Geothrix sp. 21YS21S-2: one gene and its partner. Each later gene encodes a partner of the first gene's protein in a complex. Links are inferred from orthologs where the notes say so. Each region holds a gene or a part of one and is shown on either strand. Other genes may lie near its edges. The genes, in order: secY and secG.

Evidence for each region.
Region 2: the proteins of secY (region 1) and secG are in contact, whole or in part, in a crystal structure (PDB 5AWW), measured with the Thermus thermophilus proteins. The link is inferred for Geothrix sp. 21YS21S-2 from one-to-one orthologs. Residues at the interface, in WP_096411648.1 of Thermus thermophilus: Leu14, Gln16, Arg17, Phe20, Ile34, Pro35, Pro37, Ile72, Arg108, Arg109, Asn112, Gln113, Arg116, Ile117, Ile120, Pro145, Gly146, Trp147, Phe152, Phe155, Val156, Val159, Thr160, Val162, Ala163, Gly164, Ala166, Leu167, Trp170, Glu173; in WP_223903268.1 of Thermus thermophilus: Tyr5, Ile9, Tyr12, Leu13, Ala16, Leu19, Val20, Val23, Leu24, Gln26, Glu27, Pro28, Gln30, Gly31, Ala32, Asp34, Leu35, Met36, Gly37, Gly38, Ser39, Ala40, Asp41, Leu42, Phe43, Ala45, Arg46, Val48, Tyr53, Thr56.

The regions. Positions count from the first base shown.
Region 1 is NZ_CP132910.1:2,967,957-2,971,133, reverse strand. Bases 311-3,177 are described here. They hold secY (preprotein translocase subunit SecY), read left to right. Parts: upstream 311-1,004; coding sequence 1,005-2,351; downstream 2,352-3,177. Other genes in these bases: infA (translation initiation factor IF-1), read left to right, coding at 2,998-3,177; RAH40_RS12980 (adenylate kinase), read left to right, coding at 2,348-3,001; rplO (50S ribosomal protein L15), read left to right, coding at 512-979; rpmD (50S ribosomal protein L30), read left to right, coding at 311-508. Outside these bases: rpsE (30S ribosomal protein S5), read left to right, coding at 1-310. UniProt on the Bacillus subtilis protein: The central subunit of the protein translocation channel SecYEG. Consists of two halves formed by TMs 1-5 and 6-10.
Region 2 is NZ_CP132910.1:1,224,277-1,227,505, forward strand. Bases 203-3,121 are described here. They hold secG (preprotein translocase subunit SecG), read left to right. Parts: upstream 203-1,452; coding sequence 1,453-1,791; downstream 1,792-3,121. Other genes in these bases: RAH40_RS05575 (tetratricopeptide repeat protein), read left to right, coding at 203-1,428; RAH40_RS05590 (A/G-specific adenine glycosylase), read left to right, coding at 1,965-3,062. Outside these bases: more of RAH40_RS05575, read left to right, coding at 1-202. UniProt on the Bacillus subtilis protein: Involved in protein export. Participates in an early event of protein translocation.

The DNA of each region.
Region 1 (3,177 bases):
CATCGAGAGCGCCAAGCGGAACATGATCCACGTTCCCGTGTCGCCCAACCGCAGCCTGCCCCATCCCATCACCGGCCGCTTCGGCTCCGGTTCGGTCCTCATGAAGCCCGCTCCCGAGGGCACCGGCATCATCGCCGGCGCCGCCGTCCGCGCCATCATGGAAGCCGCCGGCATCAACAACGTGCTCACCAAGAGCCTCGGTTCCTCCAACCCCCACAACGTGGTTCGCGCCACCTTCGAGGGTTTCAAGAACCTCATGGATCCCTACACGGTCATGACCAACCGTGGCCTGGATCAGGCGGAGGCCTAAATGTCCCAGCTCCTCGGCAAGCAGGTCGTCATCACCCTCAGGCGCTCCAGCATCTGCACCGTGCCCAAGCATCGTGCGTTCCTCCAGACCCTCGGTCTCAAGAAGGTCGGAGACAAGCGGGAGTGCGAGTACACGCCGAATGTGCATGGCATGGTCAAGCGCATTCCCTACCTCATCGACGTCACGGTGAAGGGGTAAGACATGAAGCTCAACGAACTCAGGCCCGCAGAGGGCGCCACGAAGAACCGCAAGCGCATCGGCCGGGGCAAGGGCTCCGGCAACGGCAAGACCGCCGGAGCCGGCGAAAAGGGCCAGAAGTCCCGCCGGGGCTACAGCTCTCAGCGCGGCTTCGAGGGTGGCCAGATGCCCCTCCACCGCCGCCTCCCCAAGCGCGGCTTCACCAACATCCATGCCATCCAGCTCCAGGAGCTGGGCCTGGACTTCATCAGCACCCATTTCGCCGAAGGCGAGACCGTGTGCCTGGAAGCCATGAAGGACAAGAACCTGCTTGACCCCAAGATGGGCGGGATCGTGGTCCTCAAGCGCGGCGAACTGACCCACAAGATCACCGTGGTGGCAGACCGCGTCACCAAGGGCGCCCGCGAGGCCATCCTGGCCGTCGGCGGCACCATCCAGGAGCCCCCCTGCTCCAAGCAGGCGTCCAAGTAGTCCTTCCCGTTAGGATTTGAAACGCATGGAAAAGCTCCGGCAGTTGTTCTCCAACCCCGAACTTCGCAAGCGCCTGCTGTTCACGCTGACGATGCTGGTGATCTACCGGCTCGGCGTGCACGTGTCGGTGCCCGGCGTCAACGCCGAAGCCCTGGCCAAGAACCTGGGCAAGGCGGGGGATCTGTTGAACGTGGTTGACCTGTTCTCGGGCGGCGCCTTCAAGAAGTTCTCGGTGTTCGCCCTGGGCATCACCCCGTACATCACGGCCAGCATCGTGCTCCAGCTCATGGGCGCGGTGGTCCCGGCCCTCGAGAACCTCCAGAAGAAGGAGGGCGAGGCCGGCCGCCAGAAGATCAACCAGTGGACCCGGTTCCTCACCGTGGGCCTGGCCTTCGTGCAGGGTTTCGGCATCGCGTCCCTGGCCCAGAGCCTGGGGCCCGACGTGGTCATCAATCCCGGCCTCGGCTTCAAGATCCTGTGCGCCTTTACCTTATCCACCGGCACCATCTTCGTGATGTGGATCGGCGAGCAGATCACGGACCGGGGGGTCGGCAACGGCATCTCGCTCCTGATCTTCGCCGGCATCGTCTCGGGCCTGCCCAAGGCGATGGAGACCATCGGCACCATGTTCATGGCGTCCCTCAAGGGCGCCGGCAACGTGGCCCCTCCGGGCGTCTTCCTCCTCCTGCTGGCTTCCATGACCGTCGTCCTCCTGGCCGTCGTCCTCGTGGAGAACGCCTACCGGAACATCCCCATCCACTACGCCCGCCGGGTGGATTCCTCCCGGATGGCCAGCCAGCGCAGTTCCTACCTGCCCCTCAAGGTGAACACCGCGGGCGTCATGCCGGTGATCTTCGCCAGCTCGGTGATCTTCTTCCCCGCCACCATCGCCCAGTTCACGCGGTGGGAGTGGCTGAGCAAGGCCTCCAGCTACATCAGCCCGCAGTCCCACTTCTGGACCTACACCCCGATCTTCGTGGGCGTGGTCATCTTCTTCGCCTTCTTCTACACCAGCATCGTCTTCAATCCGGACGAGACCGCCGACAACATGAAGCGGTCCGGGGGCTACATCCCCGGCATCCGGCCCGGCAAGGAGACCTCGGTCTACATGGACAGCATCCTCTCGAAGCTGACCTTCGCGGGCGCCGTCTACCTGGCCCTGGTTTCCATCGTTCCCCTCGTGATCACCAATTCCATGCCGGGACTGAATTTCTACTTCGGCGGAACCTCCCTCCTCATCGTCGTGGGCGTGGCCATGGATACCGTGGCCCAGCTTGAGAGCTATCAGGTGATGCGCCGCTACGACGGGTTCCTGGAGAAGGGTCGCATCCGGGGTGGCCGGCTGGCACGCTCGGGAGCGAAGACGCCATGAAAATCCATATCCTTCTCGGGGCCCCTGGCAGCGGAAAGGGAACCCAGGCCAAGCGCCTGGTTCAAAAAAGGTCTTTGATACACCTGTCTACAGGTGATATTCTGAGAGATGCCGTCTCGAAAGGGACGGAGATTGGCCTTCGGGCCAAGGCCCTCATGGCCAGTGGCAAGCTTGTGGATGACGACACGGTTAACGGTCTTGTTTTCGCGCGGCTGCAGAACGAGAGCGGAGATGTGTTGTTTGATGGATATCCCCGGACCCTGCAACAGGCTGAATCCTTGGAGACTTTCCTCTCCTCCCAGGGAATCGGCCTCGGATTCGTGATCGACATCTTCGTCCCCGAGAGTGTCTTGGAAGCCCGTGTGGTGGATCGCATGGTGTGCAGCAACAACGATTGCGGCGCCATCTACCACCTCGTCACAAAGCGGCCCCACCAGGAGAACGTCTGCGATCTGTGCCACAGTCCGCTGAAGCACCGCGCCGACGACTGCTCCGAGGCCTTCAGAAGCCGGATGGTTGAATTCAACAAGACCTTCCAGCCTCTCCAGGCCTTCTACAAGGAGAGGCCGAACTATCGCACCGTCGACGGCAACCTCGCGCCCGATGCGATCCACGCCACCATCCTTGAACTTTTCCAGGAGCAAGCTTGAGCAAAGAAGAAGCCATTGAGCTCGAAGCCACAGTGGTGGAGTCCTTGCCCAATGCCGTGTTCCGGGTCGAGTTGGAAAACAAGCACCAGGTCCTGGCTCACATCAGCGGCAAGATGCGGAAGAACTTCATCCGCATCCTCCCTGGCGACAGGGTCCTGGTTGAAGTCACCCCTTAC
Region 2 (3,229 bases), 1.7 Mb from region 1 along the record:
GGGCGCAGCCTCCACGAGGAGGCCCAGGCGGTCCTCGACAAGGCGCTGGCCCTGGACCGGGGCGACGGTGACCTGTGGTTCGAGCGCATCATGGCCCAGGGCGACCACGGCACGCTCGAGGACCTGGAGGAGCTCCACTCCCAGCTGGCCAGCATCCGCGCCGAGCATCCCCAGGACGCGGCCGTGCTGCGCAACATGGGCTTCGTGCGGATCCTGCAGCAGCGCTCCGACGAGGCCGAGAAGCTCCTGCGCCAAGCCCTCTCGGCCAACGGCGCCGACCCCAAGGCCCTGGAGCTCATGGGCCTGCTGTGCATCCAGCGGGAGAACCCCCAGGAGGCCAAGACCTGGCTCCTGAAGGCCCTCAGCCTCCAGCCCCGGGACCCCCGCTCCCTTCGCCTCCTGGGCATCACCTGCATGGACCTGGGGGATTCCAAGTCCGCCGAGGTCCAGTTCATGGCCGCCCTGGAGCACGATCCCGACTACTTCTGGGGCTGGCACAGCCTGGGCGAGCTGCTCCTAAAGCGGGGCGAGCTGGAGGAGGGCCTGCGGTGCATCCACCGGGCCCGCTGCATCCAGCCCAGGGAACCCGCCAGCTACTTCATCCTCGCCGAGCTCTTCTCCGAGCAGGGCCACATGGAGCTGGCCCAGGGCGAACTGCACCAGCTCACGTCCATGACCGCCCCCACCGAGGTGCTCTCCGAGGCCTACGCCATGCTGGGCGAGATCCGGCGGGACCTGGGGGACACGGAGGGGGCCACCTGCTACTTCTCCCTGGCCACCGAGACGGACCCCGAGGCCGCCGACCCCTGGGCGGCCCTGGGCGACATGGCCCGGTCGGAATGCCACTGGGAGGAGGCCCTGCGCTGCTACCAGGAGGCCCTGGCCCGGCGCCCCGGCGCCGCCGACCTGCTGGTCCAGACCGGCTACGCGCACCTGCACCTGGGCCTGCCCCAGGAGGCCGAGGGGCTCTTCCTGTCCGCCCTGGAGGCGGACCCCGGCGAATACAGCGCCTACCTGGGCCTGTCGGAATGCTACCGGAACCTCCAGCGCCCCGAGGACCAGCTCTCCATGGTGCGCCTGGCCATGGAACTGGCCCCCGAGGACCCCGACGTGTGGAACGCCCGCGGCGTCGCCCTGGAAGTGGCAGGCAGGGCCAAGGACGCCACGGAGGCCTACGAGCACGCCCTGGGCCTCGACCCCATGCACCGCAAGGCCGCCAACAACCTGGGCTTCCTGCTGGAGAAGCGCATGCAGGCCGGCGAGACCGACCTGCACAGCCGCGCCATGGAGGCCTGGAAGCGCCGGCTCCTCATCTGCAGGGACGAGGGCCAGAGCTTGAAGATGGCAACGGAACACCTGGTCAAGCTGGGGGTCGCGGAAGACACCATCCGGCGATGGCTTGAGCGTGACCCGGCCCTCGGTTCCTGATAAGCTTGGGGGTTCGGAGTACCCATGAACGGATTGCTGTTGACCTTGCACGTGATCGTGAGCCTTCTGCTCATCGGAGTCATCCTGCTCCAGCCCGGATCCAAGGGCGGCGGGCTGGGTGCCACCTTCGGCGGCGGCGGCGCGAATTCCGCCTTCGGAGCCCGGGGCGCGGCGCCCTTCCTTGCCAAGTTCACGTACTACCTCGCGGCGGGTTTCATGGTCACCTCCCTGGTGATCGAAGTCCTCATCGTCAAGGCGAACCGGTCCGTCCTGGACCGCGCCGCGGCCGTGAAGACCGCGCCCGTCAAGCCCGCGCCCGCGATTCCCGTGCCCGCGCTTCCGGCGGCGCCCGCCAAAAAGTGAGGATTGACGGGTGCCGCAACCCGTGGCATCCTTAGTGTTCTGCCCGCGTGGTGAAATTGGTAGACACGCCATCTTGAGGGGGTGGTGGCCACAAGCCGTAGCGGTTCGAGTCCGCTCGCGGGCACCAGTAAATTAAGCGCTCCCCCCGGAGCGCTTTTTTTTTATGCTGGGGGATGCCCTTCGCCGACGCCGCCACGCTCCTGGCTCCCCTCGCACCCTGGTTCGACGCGGTGCGCCGGCCCATGCCCTGGCGGGCCGGGGACCTGGACGCACCCCATCCCGACCCCTACGCCGTGCTGGTCTCGGAGATCATGCTGCAGCAGACCCAGGTGGCCACGGTGATCCCGTACTTCCTGCGGTGGATGGGGAGGTTCCCGGATGCCGCATCCCTGGCGGCGGGGACCGAGGACGAGATCCACGGGCTGTGGGCGGGCCTGGGGTACTACCGCCGGGCCCGCAGCCTCCAGGGCGCGGCCCGGGCCATCGCCGAAGGCGGATTCCCCCGCACCCTGGAAGGCCTCCTGGATCTTCCGGGCCTGGGCCCCTACACCGCGGCCGCCGTGGCGGCCCAGGCCTTCCAGCTGCCCACCCCCGCCCTGGACGGCAACGCCTTCCGGGTGGCGGCGCGGGTGCTGGCCCTGGAGGACGACCCCCGCCGCCACGCAGGAGCCCTGCGGGACTGGCTGGCCCCGGCCCTGGCCGCCCACGGCCCCTCGCGGCTCACCCAGGCCGTGATGGAGCTGGGGGCGACCGTGTGCACCCCGGCCCCGCGCTGCGCGTCCTGCCCCCTCCAGGGGGCCTGCGCGGCCCGCGTCCTGGGCATCCAGGACCGCATCCCCCCCGCGCAGCCCCGCACGAAGGTCACGGAGGTCGAGATCCATCTCGCCGCCATCGCGTCGGGCCCGGGCTGGCTCCTTCGTCCCCCGGGCGCCAAGGGGCTCCTGGCGGGGCTCTGGAGCTGGCCGTCGGCCGGGGCCGTCCCGGCGTTCCAGGGCGCGGCGGAACCGGCCGCAGCCTACGGGATCGAGGGGAGGGAACCGGCCGGGTGGATCCAGGTGTACTCGCACCGGCGCGAGACCGTGCGCCCCATCGTGGCGCGCGTGGCCTCCGAAGCCGCGCCGCCGGGCATGGAGTGGGTCCGGGCGGATCGCCTGTCCGATCTGCCGATGGGCCGGCGTGACCAGAGGCTGCGCGATGCCGTCGACGCGCCGGGAGCCCCCCTCACCGCAGCCGGCCTGAACGCCCTGCGGGAGATCCTCGCAGGAAGCTGATCCTTTCTCGGCGAGCCTCGGCTCCTCGGCTGCCTTGGCGAAAAAAGGGTTCTTCACGGATTTGAGGGGTGGCGCCGACCCACACTCACTTTAGCTTGGTGCTGACGAGGAGGCCGGGTCCGGTCGATAGGGGCCGTTCTGAGCCCGTCATCCAGGTAAGTTGAAAC